2 regions of the Roseburia sp. AF22-2LB genome follow, and region 2 is predicted to be linked to the other one. Evidence: riboswitches for the same ligand, from Rfam matches in the RefSeq annotation. Region 2 holds a riboswitch; the other holds the start of a gene.
The links. A riboswitch is a leader RNA that binds a small molecule or an ion and turns the genes downstream of it on or off. The one in region 2 is predicted to bind ZMP and ZTP.

Region 1 (8,043 bases), on a different contig from region 2:
CGTAGAGCGTTACAACAAAGGTTCTGATGCAATCCAGGCATTAAAGACCGGTAAGATCGACTGTGTAATCATCGACAAGCAGCCTGCAGAGGCATTTGTTGAGAAGAATGATGACTTGAAAATCTTAGATGATACCTTTGATGCAGAGGAATATGCAATCTGTATCGCAAAAGATAACACAGATTTAACAGACGAATTCAACAAAGCAATCGAAGAGTTAAAAGCCGACGGAACAATCGATACTATCATCAGCAACTATATTGGTGATGAAACAGGAGAGCATCCATATGAGACTCCGGAGGGAACAGAATATCCAAACGGAAAACTTACCATGGCAACCAATGCACAGTTTGAGCCATACGAATATTATGATGGTGACAACGTAGTTGGTATCGATGCAGACATCGCAAAAGCAATCTGTGACAAGCTTGGCTATGATTTAGAGATTGAAGATATGGAATTTGATGCAATCATCGCAGCAGTATCTTCCGGTAAAGCAGATTTTGGTGCAGCAGGAATGACTGTAACAGAAGACCGTCTTAAGAACATTGACTTTACAGATACTTATGCAACAGCAAGCCAGGTTATTGTAGTAAGAAATAAATAATCGGTATAGGAGGAAAGACCTTGAGCGATTTTTTAAGCAGCTTTCAACAGGATTTTATAGAGAAAGACAGATATCTTTATCTGTTACGTGGCCTTGGCAATACACTGCTTATTGCAGTGCTTGCAGTACTTCTGGGTATTGTGGTTGGATTTTTAGTCGCAATTATCCGTTCCACCCATGATAAACATGGTGGATTAAATGTTTTGAATTTTATATGTAAAGTGTATCTTACCATATGGCGTGGAACCCCTACGATGGTACAGCTTTTGATTATGTACTATATTATTCTGGTTGCACTCGATAATAAGATTGCAGTGGCTGTAATCGCTTTTGGTTTGAATTCGGCTGCCTATGTGGCAGAGATTGTACGTTCCGGAATCATGTCTGTAGACGAAGGACAGTTTGAAGCTGGACGAAGCCTCGGACTGAATTATTCGCAGACCATGCGTCTGATTATTCTGCCACAGGCATTTAAGAATGTACTTCCGGCACTGGCAAATGAGTTTATTACCTTACTGAAAGAGACTTCCATCAGTGGATATATTGCAATCCCGGATCTGACAAAGGGTGGCGATATCATCCGTAGCCAGACCTATGACCCGTTCTTACCATTGTTCGGTGTTGCAATTATCTACCTGATAATCGTTATGATTTTAACGGCTGGTGTACATAAACTGGAAACGAGGTTGAGAACAAATGAGCGATAAGAAGGTATTGATTGAAGTAAAGGATTTGTGTAAATCCTTTGGAAATGTAAATGTATTAAATGGTATCTCCACAGAAATCGCCCAGGGAGAGGTGGTTGCCATCATCGGACCATCCGGTTGTGGTAAATCCACATTCTTACGTTCCTTAAATCTTTTAGAGGAGCCGACTTCCGGTGTGATTACTTTTGAAGGAACAGATATCACGGATAAATCCGTAGACATCAACAAGATGCGTCAGAAGATTGGAATGGTATTCCAGCAGTTCAATCTGTTCCCGAATTATACCGTAAAAGGAAATATCATGCTGGCACCGGTTCAGACCGGACTTATGAATAAGGAAGAGGCCTCTAAGCGTGCGGACGAGCTTTTGATGAGAGTTGGTCTTTCCGATAAAGCAGATACTTATCCGGCAATGCTTTCCGGTGGACAGAAACAGCGTATTGCAATTGCAAGAGCACTGGCAATGAATCCGGATGTCATGTTATTTGACGAGCCGACTTCCGCACTGGATCCGGAAATGGTAGGAGAAGTTCTTGAAATTATGAAAGAACTGGCACAGGACGGAATGACCATGGTAGTGGTAACGCACGAAATGGGATTTGCAAGAGAAGTGGCAAGCCGTGTCATGTTTATCAATGAAGGACAGATTCAGGAAGAGAATACACCGGCAGAATTCTTTGCCAATCCACAGAATCCGCGTCTTTGCGACTTCCTTTCCAAAGTATTGTAGGAAAAGAACAGATAAAATGGTAAAAATAGTTGATAAAAAGTTTTCATAAGCTATTGCAATCAGAAAAAAAATAGTCTATGATAAAACCGTTATATGACTGACGGATAAGTGGAAAAACCACATGAAGTATAACGAAAACGAGCCGACCGTCTGGGCGATGAACCTGGAGGACTGGCTCGTTTTTTTTTGTATGTTATTTTGAACACCAAAAGATATTGACAAAAAAATAACGGTCAGTATATACTAACTACAGTTAAACAAGACTAATTCAAACCAATGAATAAAAAGTCTGTTGACAGTAAATTTAGTAACCATTCAGTGTTCATACTGAATACATTTTTTTAGGAGGATATCGTAATGATTGAAATGAAAGAGTGGGATGGATTCGAAGGACGTCTCTGGAAAGAAGAAATCAATGTTCGTCAGTTCATTCAGGACAACTACACTCCATATGATGGAGATGAGAGCTTTTTAGCTGAGCCGACAGATGCAACCAACAAGCTATGGGATGCACTTCAGAAATTACAGAAAGAAGAGCGTGCCAAGGGCGGCGTTCTTGATATGGAGACAGAGGTTGTAACCGGAATTACAGCTTATGGTCCGGGATATATCGATGAAAGCTTAAAAGATTTAGAGCAGGTAGTTGGTCTTCAGACTGACAAACCATTAAAGAGAGCTTTCATGCCATATGGTGGAATCAAGATGGCTGTTCAGGCATGTGAGACCTACGGTTATGAAGTAAATGATAAATTAAAAGAAATTTTCACCAAGTATCATAAGACACACAATACAGCAGTATTTGATGCTTATACACCGGAAATGATGAAGGTTCGTCATGCTAAGATTTTAACAGGTCTTCCGGATACCTACGGTCGTGGACGTATTGTAGGTGATTACCGCCGTGTAGCATTATACGGACTGGATTACTTAATCGCTGAGAAGAAGAAGGACAAAGCCAACTGCGGATGCGGACAGATGACAGATGATGTCATCCGTTTAAGAGAAGAAATTGCAGAGCAGATTAAATGTCTGGAAGACATGAAGAAACTGGCTGAGATTTACGGATATGATATTTCAAGACCTGCAACCAATGCAAAAGAGGCTGTTCAGTGGTTATACTTCGGATACCTTGCAGCAATCAAGACACAGAACGGTGCAGCGATGTCAGTAGGACGTGTTTCTACTTTCCTTGATATTTATATTAAGAGAGATATGGATAAGGGAATTCTTACTGAGCAGCAGGCTCAGGAGCTGATTGACCATTTCACAATGAAACTTCGTATGGTTAAATTCGCACGTATTCCTTCTTATAACCAGTTATTCTCCGGTGACCCTGTATGGGCAACCCTTGATGTAGCAGGAACAGGTGTAGACGGACGTTCCATGGTAACCAGGACAGACTTCCGTTTCCTTCATACTTTAGAGAATATGGGACCGGCACCGGAACCAAATCTTACTGTATTCTATTCATCCAGACTGCCACAGACCTTCCGTGATTATGCAGCACGTATCTCGATTGAAACAAGCTCAATCCAGTATGAAAACGATGATGCAATGAAACCGGTATGGGGCGATGATTATGCAATCTGCTGCTGTGTATCTGCTACACAGACAGGTAAAGAGATGCAGTTCTTCGGCGCTCGTGCAAACCTTGCAAAATGTCTGCTTTACGCAATCAACGGTGGTGTTGATGAAAAATCAGGCGAGCAGGTAGGACCAAACTACGCACCAATTACAGCTGAATATCTTGACTATGATGAAGTAATGGCAAAATATGACAAGATGATGGACTGGTTAGTAGACATCTATGTAAATACACTGAACCTGATTCAGTATATGCATGATAAATATTACTATGAAGCAGCAGAGCTTTCTCTGATGGATACCGACTTAAAGAGAACTTTTGCAACCGGTATTGCAGGATTTTCACATGTTATCGATTCTCTTTCTGCAATCAAATATGCAAAAGTAAAAGTCGTACGTGATGAGAACGGACTTGCAAAAGACTTCGAAATCGAAGGAGACTTCCCGAAGTACGGAAATGATGATGACCGTGCAGATGAAATCGGAGTATGGCTGCTTAAGACTTTCATGGATAAATTAAAGAAACATCATACTTATCGTGATTCTGAGCCTACAACTTCTATCCTTACCATTACTTCTAACGTAGTATATGGTAAAGCAACCGGAGCTATGCCGGATGGACGTAAAGCCGGCGAACCACTTTCACCGGGAGCTAACCCATCTTACGGTGCAGAGCAGAACGGACTTTTAGCTTCCCTGAACTCTCTGACCAAGCTTCCATATGAGTGGGCATTAGATGGTATTTCCAATACACAGACCATCAATCCTGGCGCACTTGGAAACAACGAGCAGGAAAGAATCGATAATCTTGTAAATGTAATGGACGGATACTTTGACCAGGGTGCTCATCATCTGAATGTCAATGTATTTGGCAAAGAAAAGCTTATTGATGCAATGGAGCATCCGGAGAAAGAAGAGTATGCAAACTTCACAATCCGTGTATCCGGCTATGCAGTTAAGTTCATCGACCTGACAAAAGAGCAGCAGCTTGATGTTATTGCCCGTACCTGTCATGAGCGTATGTAATTTAAGACAGTAACCGAACTGCGGGGAGCATGCGATTTTTCCACAATTCAGGTAAAGCAGAATGTGCAGGCTTAATGAAAAAAGCCTGCACATTTTTATAGGTTGTTAAGCATCCGTAAGTATTTTGGTGTATAGGAGGCAATATGAGTGAAATAAAAGGACACATCCATTCTGTAGAAAGCTTTGGTTCGGCAGACGGACCGGGTGTAAGATATATTGTATTTTTGAAAGGCTGTAACATGAGATGTCAGTACTGCCATAACCCGGATACCTGGGCAAAAGATGGCGGAGAGCTGATGACACCGGAAGAAGTGTTAAAAAAGGCACTTCGCTACAAAACTTATTGGAAAGAAAAGGGCGGAATCACCGTAAGCGGTGGAGAGGCTCTTTTACAGATAGATTTCGTAACAGAACTGTTCCGGCTGGCAAAAGAAAAAGGGGTAAATACCTGTCTCGATACCTCTGGCAATCCATTTTCCTTGGAAGAACCATTTAAAAGTAAATTTGATGAGTTGATGAAATATACAGACCTCTTTATGTTAGACATTAAGCATATGGATGATGCAGCACACCGGAAACTCACCGGACAGACGAATCAGAATATTTTGGAAATGGCAGCTTATTTATCAGACCATGGCAAAGCAATGTGGATCCGCCATGTGTTGGTGCCGGGTATTACAACAGAAGAGGATGAGCTTCACCGCTTAAGAAGTTTTCTTGATACCCTTAAGACAGTAGAGCGGGTGGAAGTGCTGCCATATCATACCTTAGGCGTCTTTAAATGGAAGGAACTTGGAATTCCATACCAGTTAGAAGGCGTAGACCCGCCTACAAAGGAGCAGATAGACCGGGCAAAAGAGATTCTTGGGGCACTGTAAAATAGATAAGCAGCATTACAGGAAAATAAAAAAGTAATGCTGCTTTTTAGATTCTGACGATAATGCGGGTAAGGTATTCACTTCGTTTATCCGTCATGGTAGCGTTAATCAATTCTTCTTCATAGAATCTGCCATCGGATGAAGTAATCTGGTGCTGCTTCATGTAGCTGCGCAGCCTGTCATAAGCGAGTGAAATATCATCCCAGTCTCCCAGGTGATAGGCAGCGAGACATTTAGAAGCCGGAAGAATCCGGTAAGGCATTTTCTTGGGAGGGGTCTGCATGGCAAGGCATACCTCGTGATAAAGATTGTGGGCACCCCGGGCAAGGTCACGCTCCATCTGGATATAAAGCACTGTAAAACCGGTAGTTTCCTTGCTTTCATAATAGGAGTTCAGAAGCTCACTGACTTTTACGGAGATGGTCTTATCATCGGAAGAACTGACAGGGTGTGCTGCAATATAAAATCCTGGCAGAGAGACTTCTTCAATGATATCCGGATTTGTAGTCAGGCTGGTTTTAATTCGTTTCTGCTGTCTTTGAATCCACTTCTGCTTTTCTTTTAATGCACGAATCTGCTGTTCGATGACAGCGTTTTCTTTCGTAAGAAGTGTGGCATAATTTTCCGGGCTTCGGTGTTCCATGTATTCTTTAATTTCCGACAGAGGCATGCCAAGTTCCCGCAGCGTGATAATGGCATCTAACACATCCATCTGGCGGACGGTGTAGTAGCGGTAGTCATTGTCCCCTCTTGCTTCGGGTGAAAAAATGCCAAGCTGGTCGTAGTGAAACAGTGTATTCTTTGTAGTGCCCATCATCCGGGCAACTTCTCCGGTGGTCAGATATTCATTTCTACTCATTAAAAAAATCTCCTTGACTATATGGTTACCATATAGTTTATGATAGCAAATAGTGATTCATAAGACAAGGAGGTTATCATGTCGAATTCATTAAATCAGAACTTTAAAACATTATCCTTATTGAAATTTGCATTGCCATCTATGATTATGATGGTATTTATGTCATTGTATACAATCATAGATGGAATCTTTGTGTCAAGACTGGTAGGAGAAAGCGCTCTTTCTGCAGTCAATATTGTATGGCCGGTTATTTGTATTCTCATTGCAATCGGCGTTATGTTAGCAACCGGTGGAAGTGCAGTGGTAGCAAGAAAAATGGGTGAGGGAGATGAAAAGGGAGCATGTGAGAACTTTACTTTTCTTGCAGTGGTAGGAGTTGCTGTAAGTCTGGTGCTGCTGGTTATTGTATTACTTTTTCATAAACCGATTGTATATGCATTAGGAGCAGACGACTCTTTATTCGAAAATGGGAAAACATATCTTATTGATATGATGTATTTTGGACCGTGCTGTATTTTGCAGAGTTTATTTCAGTGCTTCTTTGTGACTGCAGGAAAACCTGCATATGGACTCGGACTGATTACTGCCGGAGGTGTAGCCAATGCAATCTTAGATTATGTCTTTATGGGGCCAATGCAGCTTGGCATTGCCGGAGCAGCTATTGCAACAGGCATCGGACAGATGATTCCTGCGGTAGTGGGAGTCATCTATTTCCTGGTGAAAAGAAAAGGACTTCATTTTACCCGCTTCCATTGGGATGGAAAAGCATTGTGGCAGTCCTGCACCAACGGTTCTTCCGAGATGGTAACGAACCTTTCCAATGCAGTAATTACATACCTTTTTAATATTATTCTGATGCGTATGGTTGGAGCAGACGGGGTAGCTGCAATTACCATTATTTTATACGGACAGTTTTTATTCAATGCGCTGTATCTTGGATTTTCCATGGGTGTGGCACCGGTTATCAGCTTCCAGTACGGAGCAAAGAACAGTGAAAAATTAAGTAACGTTTACCATATCAGTAACCGGTTTGTAAAAATATCCTCTGGCTTTATGGCGGTGGCATCGATTCTTCTGGCGAAGCCGATTACATCAGTATTTGTCTCAGAAAGCAGTCATACCTTTGCAATGACAGTTACGGGATTTGCATTGTTTGGCATCAACTATCTTTTCAGCGGCTATAACGTATTTACCTCTTCGCTGTTCACGGCACTTTCTGATGGAAAAACATCTGCACTGGTATCCTTCAGCAGAACCTTTGTCTGTATTCTGGCCTCTTTACTGATTCTGCCGCAAATTATCGGATTAAAGGGAGTCTGGCTGGCAGTTCCGGTGGCAGAATTTGTGACATCAGGACTTTCTTTTTACTGTCAGAGAAGAAATTTATCGAAATACGGAATTTAAGAAACTTTTTTTTCATCTGGAACGTCTAATCTATAAAGAGTATAATGAATGGTAAAGAATGAATGGATAATACCATTTTAAGATAGTAAAGAGAGGATACGAAAGATGGTTTTTAGCAGCATAGCATTTATCATGTATTTTATGCCGGTATTTTTTCTGGTTTATTATATCCTGCCGGCTTCTTATAAGAATGCCTGGCTTTTCCTTGCCAGCCTTGGTTTTTATTACTATGGTGTCAGGGGAAATCC
Region 2 (8,043 bases):
ACATTAAATCCATATCTGCCGGAAGCTGCTTATTCTATTTTAAAAAAGTATCTTAATCTTTATCCGCCGGTTTCTGCCAATGATTTTTCTGCTCCGCTCTCTTACCTTCTGTTACAGCAGAGTGAAGCACAACTGGCTTTCTGTGGTGATTCCAATGAAGCAATTGCCCACCGGATAAAAAATTTGCAAAAACAGTTTCATTCCTTTGAGCAGTTCTGCCAGTTACTGAAAACAAAGGATATGACTTATACCAGAATCAGCCGGATTTTCACGCACCTTCTGCTTCAGATTACAAAGGACGATTACCGCCTGGGCAGATCATTGGATTATATTCCTTATCTCCGGATTTTAGGTTTCCGCAAAGATGCTTCCAGGCTTCTTACTATTTTAAGCAACTACGCCAGTGTTCCTATGATCTCCAAAACTGCCGATGCCTATAACTTTCTTTCTTCCGATGCAGCAAAGGTTTTTGATTTTGATATTTTTGCCGGCGAATTATACGAAAACATCCTGTCCGGAATAACCGGTCAGGATGCCAGAAGCGAGTTTGTACGCAATATTGTAAGGGTGTGAATTTTCCGTGCCGTCTGATTCCACCATTTGGTTGGTGGGAAAATCAAAAGAGTGTTTGATAAGAACTAAGATTTTGATTGTAAAAGGACATCTTAGTTCTTTGGCAGTAAAATTTCAGCAGTTCTTAGCAGTTTGTTTTTCTTGAATGTAAACTGTCTTTCCGTTGCTTTGACTGGATGTCTGCACTGTCCGTCGGGTACGGATGCTCTATAAAGCCTGCAAGGGGCACTGGGAATTTCGGATAATACATCACATTATCTGGCAACCAGCGCAAATTCACATCCATGTTCAAATGCGCCTCGCTGGCACATCCCTGTGCCAGCGTTGCCTGTTGCCAGACGAAATTCCAAGTGCCCCTAACAGCCTTTATTATGCATCCGTACTTCGACGAACCGTACAGACATCTTGTCAAACATTGGAAAGACTGTTTTTATCTCAAAAAGAAAAACAAACTGCTTAGTAACTGCGGAATTTTATAGCAGGAACTAAATGTCCTTTCACAAAGCAAAATCTTATCTTTCAAATCCTATCTGATTTTCCAGCTCCTAGTGGTGGAACAGACGGATTCCGGTAAAGCTCATCACCATACCATATTTGTTACAGGTTTCGATTACATGGTCATCACGGATAGATCCGCCCGGCTGTGCTACATACTGCACGCCACTTCTGTGGGCGCGCTCGATGTTATCTCCAAATGGGAAGAACGCATCAGAGCCAAGAGATACTCCGGTATTCTTATCTAACCATGCACGTTTTTCTTCTGCCGTAAATACAGCAGGTCTGGTCTTAAATATCTTCTCCCATTCGCCATCTGCAAGTACGTCCATATAATCCTCGCCAATGTAAAGGTCGATTGCATTATCACGGTCAGCTCTGCGAATTTTATCTAAAAATGGCAGATTCAGTACCTGTGGAGACTGGCGTAACCACCAGTTATCTGCTTTGGAGCCTGCTAATCTGGTACAGTGGATACGGGACTGCTGTCCGGCACCAATACCGATTGCCTGTCCGTCTTTTACATAACATACGGAGTTAGACTGTGTATATTTTAAAGTAATCATGGAAATTGCCAGATCTCTCTTTGCTGATTCCGGCAGCTCTTTGTTTTCTGTTACAATATTGTCAAAGAAATGCTCGTCAATATTTAACTCATTTCTTCCCTGCTCAAAGGTAACGCCAAATACCTGTTTACGCTCGATTGGGTCTGGAATATAGTCAGGATCAATTTCAATGACATTGTAATTGCCATTTTTCTTTGCTTTTAAAATTTCTAATGCGTCATCATCATAGCCCGGTGCAATAACTCCATCAGATACTTCTCTTTTAATTAAAAGTGCGGTTGCTTTATCACAGACATCAGAAAGAGAAATGAAATCTCCGAAAGAGGACATACGGTCAGCGCCTCTTGCTCTTGCATATGCATTAGCAATCGGTGTAAATTCTACATCCATGTCATCTACCCAGTAAATCTTACGCTCTACTTCAGAAAGTGGAAGTCCCACTGCTGCACCTGCCGGAGAAACATGTTTAAAAGAAGTGGCTGCCGGAAGTCCGGTTGCTTTCTTTAATTCTTTTACTAACTGCCAGCCATTGAATGCGTCTAAGAAGTTAATATAACCTGGTTTACCATTTAATACTTTGATTGGCAATTCGCCATTTTCCATGTAAATTCTGGATGGTTTCTGATTTGGGTTACAACCATATTTTAATTCTAATTCTTTCATTTTATTTTCCTCTCTCGAACGAATCTTATTCACAAAATCTTATTTGTTCTTGTTTACAATGCGGCTTTCATATTTTCCGGTTTCAATATCAATATATCTTACAAATAAGGATACCTTATTGTCTGCATTCAGGTTATTCCATACCAGCTCGGTAAATGCATCAATGTCATCTCCGATATCAACCAGTACCGGTTCGCCTTCAAAGCTTGGTAATGGATTGCCATCATTCATATAAGTATGAATGAAATGTCCTTCTCCTGCTACCGGATTCTCATAAGCAAATGTATAACGGTTGCAGGCATCCGGATTACCATTGTTGCTCTTTAAAATAGACATTGCATAATTGTATTTTCCATCTTCCACATGCATGATTCCGGAAATACGCGGTGTATAGTTAGGTGCGTCCGGCTCAAATTCTCTGGTTCTTAATGCCTGTTCGAAGGTCTGCTGTTTATCCATCAGTTCATAAATGGTATCTGTCTGGTCTCCATTGGTTACAATGGTCTTATTGCCCAGTACGCGAACCGGTGCATAAATAATAAGACTTGGGTCACTTAATTTTGCAGGGTCAAATGCCTGGGTACGGATTCCTTCTCCATCCTCAACAAATACACGGTTACGGCTGTTCTCGCTTCTTCCCATGATAAAATAAGCAGTTACCGCATACTTTCCATTCTTCGACTTTCCAATTACAATTCCTCTTCCCGGATAAGTAGTGCTTCCAAGTTCTTCTGCTAATGAAGTCATCTTCATTTTTGTTCCTCCTTCTTACGCTCCATGTAATTTTTAAAGTTGCTGCAGCTTTCGTCAAAGTCTCTTTCTCTTTCGAATTTTCCCTGTGACTTTTCCTGTTTGCATGCATAAAAAATACCGACACGTATCCCGAGCTTAACTGCCCAGACGGTCGGCTTTCTCAGGTCATACTTCATGTGGTTATTCCCACGGTTCCGTCAGTCATATGACCTGAATTTAGTAAAACATATTCCAAAACACTTGTCAAGGAATTCTTCCTCTAAGGACTCCCCTTCATAAGATTTTCTATTTCTATAAGAACTCTCTCAGACGTTCTGCACGGTTCGCCCAGGTATCTTCCTTAAGTGCCCGTTCATAAGAATATTCTATGATTTCTTTCATTTTCTTCGGATGCCCCAGCATGGATAATACCTGCTCCGGCAATGCATCCAGATGCTCTAACTCATAAAATGCCAGATCTTTTCCATCGCAGAAACGCTCCTTTAAATAAATGCTGCCATCTGTCAGGGATACTGCTTTATTTAACATGGCTGTAAAAATTCTATCATGGGCTCCATCCTTAAACCACGGCATGGTATTCAATGCAAGCTTTGTATTCCGGATGATTTTTACGCATTCGGCAGAATCAAGCTGTCTTCCGTTTAAAATAAGATTCTCCGGATGCTTTACCTTAAGATTCTCCCACCCTTTGCCAAAAACATGTACCCGTACTCCATTGTCTACCAATGTCCGCACCGTTTCTCCACGGAAATAAGTCCGGTTATACATATCCAAAAAAAGCATTCCTGCAAAGCATGCCATCAGCTCCCGCTCCGTTACTTCCGGAATCTCCCGGCGGACAAAATGCTCCATGGCAGAATCTAACGGCTCTGACGGATGCAGGCGGAGATAATTTAATATCTCATGATAGAAATCAATATATTCCTTCGTCTGGCTGGTAAAATGCTCTTCAATTGCCGGAAGATGCACATAGTTTGCGATAAAACCCACTTCATATTCCCGGTTCTCATATGGAATAAAATCTGTTGGGACTCGCTCTTCCCCATCCATCAGAAAATTCCCTGCCAATGGTAAAAAATGACAGGGAATCCCTTTATAAAACCGTTTCATATAAGAAATATGCTGACGGTCGATACAGAACACAGTCAGATTCGGAATTGTCTCATCAAGCTGCTTATGATAATACAACGGATGGTCCACAAGAATACAGTAGACCGGAATATTTCTGCTGGCAAAGACAGACTGAGACTCTGTCTCCAGCAGGAACTCCTCTCCGCTTAATCCGATAAAGTTAAAGGTAATGACTGCGGTCTCGCCACTTTTTAAAAAGCGGCTTAATCGTTTCGTATCAGCATATTCTGCCTGAATGTCGAAGAAGAAAATCTGATATCCCATCTTGCGAAATGACGCTGCCATCTCATGTGAAAAATAAGTTAATGTTTCTACGCCTCGTTCAAAAAACACAAGTTTACGGATATCACTCATTTTCTTTCTCCATTTCAAAAAATCCTAGTTCTTAAAGCTGTGAATTGGTGCAGGAATTCTTCCCCCACGGTTGATAAATGCATCACAGGAATACTGGTTTACCGGCATAATCGGTGCATAGCCGAATAATCCACCAAATTCTACAGTATCGCCTACTCCCTTTCCGATTACCGGAATCAGACGGGCTGCTGTAGTCTTCTGGTTAATCATTCCAAGTGCCATTTCATCTGCAATAATACCGGAAATGGTAGTTGCCTTGGTATCACCCGGAATTGCAATCATATCGAGACCTACGGAACATACACAGGTCATTGCTTCTAATTTCTCCAGTGTAATGGCATTTGCCTGTACTGCATTAATCATTCCCTGGTCTTCGCTGACCGGAATAAATGCACCACTTAAACCACCAACATAAGAAGATGCCATTACGCCGCCCTTCTTAACCTGGTCATTTAAAAGAGCAAGGGCTGCTGTCGTTCCCGGTGCACCTGCATATTCAAGACCAATTTCACAAAGAATATCTGCTACACTGTCTCCGATTGCAGGAGTTGGTGCCAGAGATAAATCTACAATACCAAATGGAATATTTAAAATTCTCGACGCTTCCTGTGCTACAAGCTGACCTACACGGGTTACTTTAAATGCAGTCTTCTTGATGGTCTCACATAATACTTCAAAGTTCTCTCCACGGACTTTTTCCAGTGCAGTCTTTACAACACCCGGTCCGCTGACACCAACATTGATTACCGCATCTGCCTCTGTTACACCATGGAATGCGCCTGCCATAAACGGGTTGTCATCCGGCGCATTACAGAATACAACCAGTTTCATACAGTCTACAGAATCTCTGTCCTTAGACTGCTCTGCCACCTCTAAGAGAATCTCTCCCATTAATTTTACAGCATCCATGTTAATTCCGGTTTTTGTGGATGCAAGATTTACAGAACTGCAGACTCTTTCGGTACGGCAAAGTGCCATTGGAATAGAACGGATTAAAAGCTCATCTGCCTTTGTCATTCCCTTGGATACCAGTGCAGAATATCCACCAATCAGGTTTACTCCTACTGCTTTGGCTGCTGCATCCATAGTATCTGCGATGGTTGCAAAATCTTCCGGTGTCTTGCAGGCTGCCCCGCCAACCAGTGCAATTGGTGTAACGGAAATTCTTTTATTTACGATTGGGATTCCAAATTCCTGCTCAATCTGATTTCCTGCTGATACCAGATCCTTTGCCACTGTAGTAATTTTCTTATAAATGTTATCGTTTAACTTCTTTAAATCAGAATCAATACAATCCAAAAGACTGATTCCAATGGTAATGGTACGGACATCTAAGTTCTCATGCTCCACCATTTTATTGGTTTCGCTTACTTCCATTATATTAATCATTTTTTGTCTCCTATATTCTGCCTTTCTACGCAGCTCATTTCCTGTATTTTCATTGATACGCCTTAGTGACCTGCCAACAGCAGTTCCCTTTTATGTAAGTCGTATTAAATTCTGTGCATCATATCAAAGATTTCTTCTCTCTGACATTTGATGGTAACACCGATTTCCTCACCTAATTTTTCCAGTGCTGCAGAACACTCAGCAAATGGTGTTTTGGATGTATTTAAATCAACAATCATCATCATATTGAAGAATCCGTCAATGATAGTCTGTGAAATATCCAGTACATTGATATGCTGTTCTGATAAATAAGTACAAACTTTTGCGATAATTCCTACAGTATCTTTTCCTACTACAGTAATAATTGTCTTGCTCTGTGTCTTTTCCATTTTGTTCTCCTCTTATTTTTGCTTTCTTAATATTCTTAAATCCGGATAAGCTCAGACACTTCGTCCCGCTTTGCTACCTGGATTGGAAAATCATTTCCGTGGTACGGGTTCTCACCCTGTTCTACTTCCTGGCGCACTGTCTCATATGCCAGTTCTGCCAGATTATTTTCCTTGCTCAGATGCCCCAATACTACTTTTTTAAACTTATCATGCAGAAGCTGCCCTAAAAATTGTCCACTGCTCTCATTGGAAAGATGTCCTCTGTCCCCTAATATCCGCTGTTTCAGAGGATAAGGATAACTGCCCACCTGAAGCATACGCACATCATGATTTGCTTCTAACAATAATACATCTAAATCCTGCAGCTTGTCTATAAGATAATTGTCATATTTCCCCAAATCGGTAATGACCGCCATCTTTTTATCTGACTGTTTCATGATGTATGCCACCGGATTTGCGGCATCATGGGAAATGGATACCGGCTCCACCGTAATATCTCCAATCTGAAATTCCACTCCTGCTTCGATAGGATGAAACAATGTCTCATCTACTTTTCCCACACTGGAAATCCCTTTGACTGCCTCAATGGTCTCTGCCGTGGCATAGATTGGAATTCCATATTTTCTTGCTACCACGCCAAGACCGGAAATGTGATCTGAATGTTCGTGGGTCACAAGCAGTGCCTGCATTTCCGCGGTTTTCAAACCGATACTGTTTAATCCTGCTTCAATGCGCTTTCCACTGATTCCGGCATCAATCATCAGATGGCTGCTTTCTGTTCCTGCGTAGATACAGTTTCCACTGCTTCCACTTGCAATACTGCATAATTCCATTTTCTTATGTCTCTTTCTATTTAGTAATTCTCTTTCCAGTACACTTCAATTTTATCGCCATCCTGCAATACCTGTGTATACTGGGCATCCATGCCATTAATTAAAGTTACAATTGCTCTTCCATGGGATGCTGACAAATCAAAATCAATATAATCAAAAATATCCACGAATACATATTCTTCTTTGCCACTTAAAGTAATTTCCTGATTGTTTGCAATAATATGTAATTCTTTGCTTTCCGGCTCTGTCGGTTTCTGCACCGGTGCATCGGCTGCTGCTTCTGCTGCAGAATCTGTATTCGTTTCAACTGCCGGCTCTGCACCTGCCGTTTGAATGCCATCTGCAACATTTTCATCCGCAGCATTTTCGCCTGTCACAGATTCAGCTGCCACAGAAGCTTCTGTCTCATGAACTTCAGCTGCACTGTCTGTGCTTCCTTCTGTTGAAGCTTCTTCTTCCGGTCCGGCATCAAATCTGTGGTCTGCCTGTCCATAGGAAATATGGCGTTCACCGCTTTCATAGGCAGAAGCACTCCATTCGATTTCAAAGTTCTCATAGCAAAGGGAACCCATATCTGCCGGTTTTCCATTTAAGATAATTCCGGCTTCTTCATCAATCCGCACATCCATAAACTCTGCCAGCTGTCCAATGGTATAGAAGTTTCTGGTTTCGATTTCGTCCCCTTCCTGAATAACATAATTAGAAGGTTCAAGGCTTCCATTGACCTGAACAAATTTCGGACAGGTAATATTGATGCCATTGACCTGGAAGGTAATGGTGGAGGATGTATATTCATCTAACTGTTCAATCGTAGATACGGCTTCTTTTCCAATGGTAGATGCTTCTATGGTAATCTCGGAATTCGGAACCAGTGGTGTATTGATGCTGACTACTCTT

Region 1: it holds a riboswitch for ZMP and ZTP, as region 2 does, so the genes downstream of both, pflB (formate C-acetyltransferase) here and DWX96_RS08410 (IMP cyclohydrolase) in region 2, are expected to answer to the same signal.

Annotation. Positions count from the first base shown of each region.
Region 1 covers NZ_QTWM01000005.1:88,870-96,912, forward strand. The annotation lists gene DWX96_RS09025 (transporter substrate-binding domain-containing protein) at 1-607, shown strand, start outside; gene DWX96_RS09030 (amino acid ABC transporter permease) at 628-1,314, shown strand; gene DWX96_RS09035 (amino acid ABC transporter ATP-binding protein) at 1,304-2,044, shown strand; ZMP/ZTP riboswitch at 2,128-2,207, shown strand; gene pflB (formate C-acetyltransferase) at 2,402-4,654, shown strand; gene pflA (pyruvate formate-lyase-activating protein) at 4,798-5,532, shown strand; gene DWX96_RS09050 (MerR family transcriptional regulator) at 5,579-6,391, opposite strand; gene DWX96_RS09055 (MATE family efflux transporter) at 6,470-7,795, shown strand; gene DWX96_RS09060 (MBOAT family O-acyltransferase) at 7,901-8,043, shown strand, end outside.
Region 2 covers NZ_QTWM01000004.1:245,633-253,675, reverse strand. The annotation lists gene DWX96_RS08420 (nucleotidyltransferase) at 1-573, shown strand, start outside; gene DWX96_RS08415 (phosphoribosylaminoimidazolecarboxamide formyltransferase) at 1,119-2,297, opposite strand; gene DWX96_RS08410 (IMP cyclohydrolase) at 2,337-3,050, opposite strand; ZMP/ZTP riboswitch at 3,185-3,265, opposite strand; gene DWX96_RS08400 (glycosyltransferase family protein) at 3,342-4,535, opposite strand; gene DWX96_RS08395 (PFL family protein) at 4,560-5,924, opposite strand; gene DWX96_RS08390 (ACT domain-containing protein) at 6,029-6,313, opposite strand; gene DWX96_RS08385 (MBL fold metallo-hydrolase) at 6,349-7,146, opposite strand; gene DWX96_RS08380 (cell division FtsA domain-containing protein) at 7,167-8,043, opposite strand, start outside.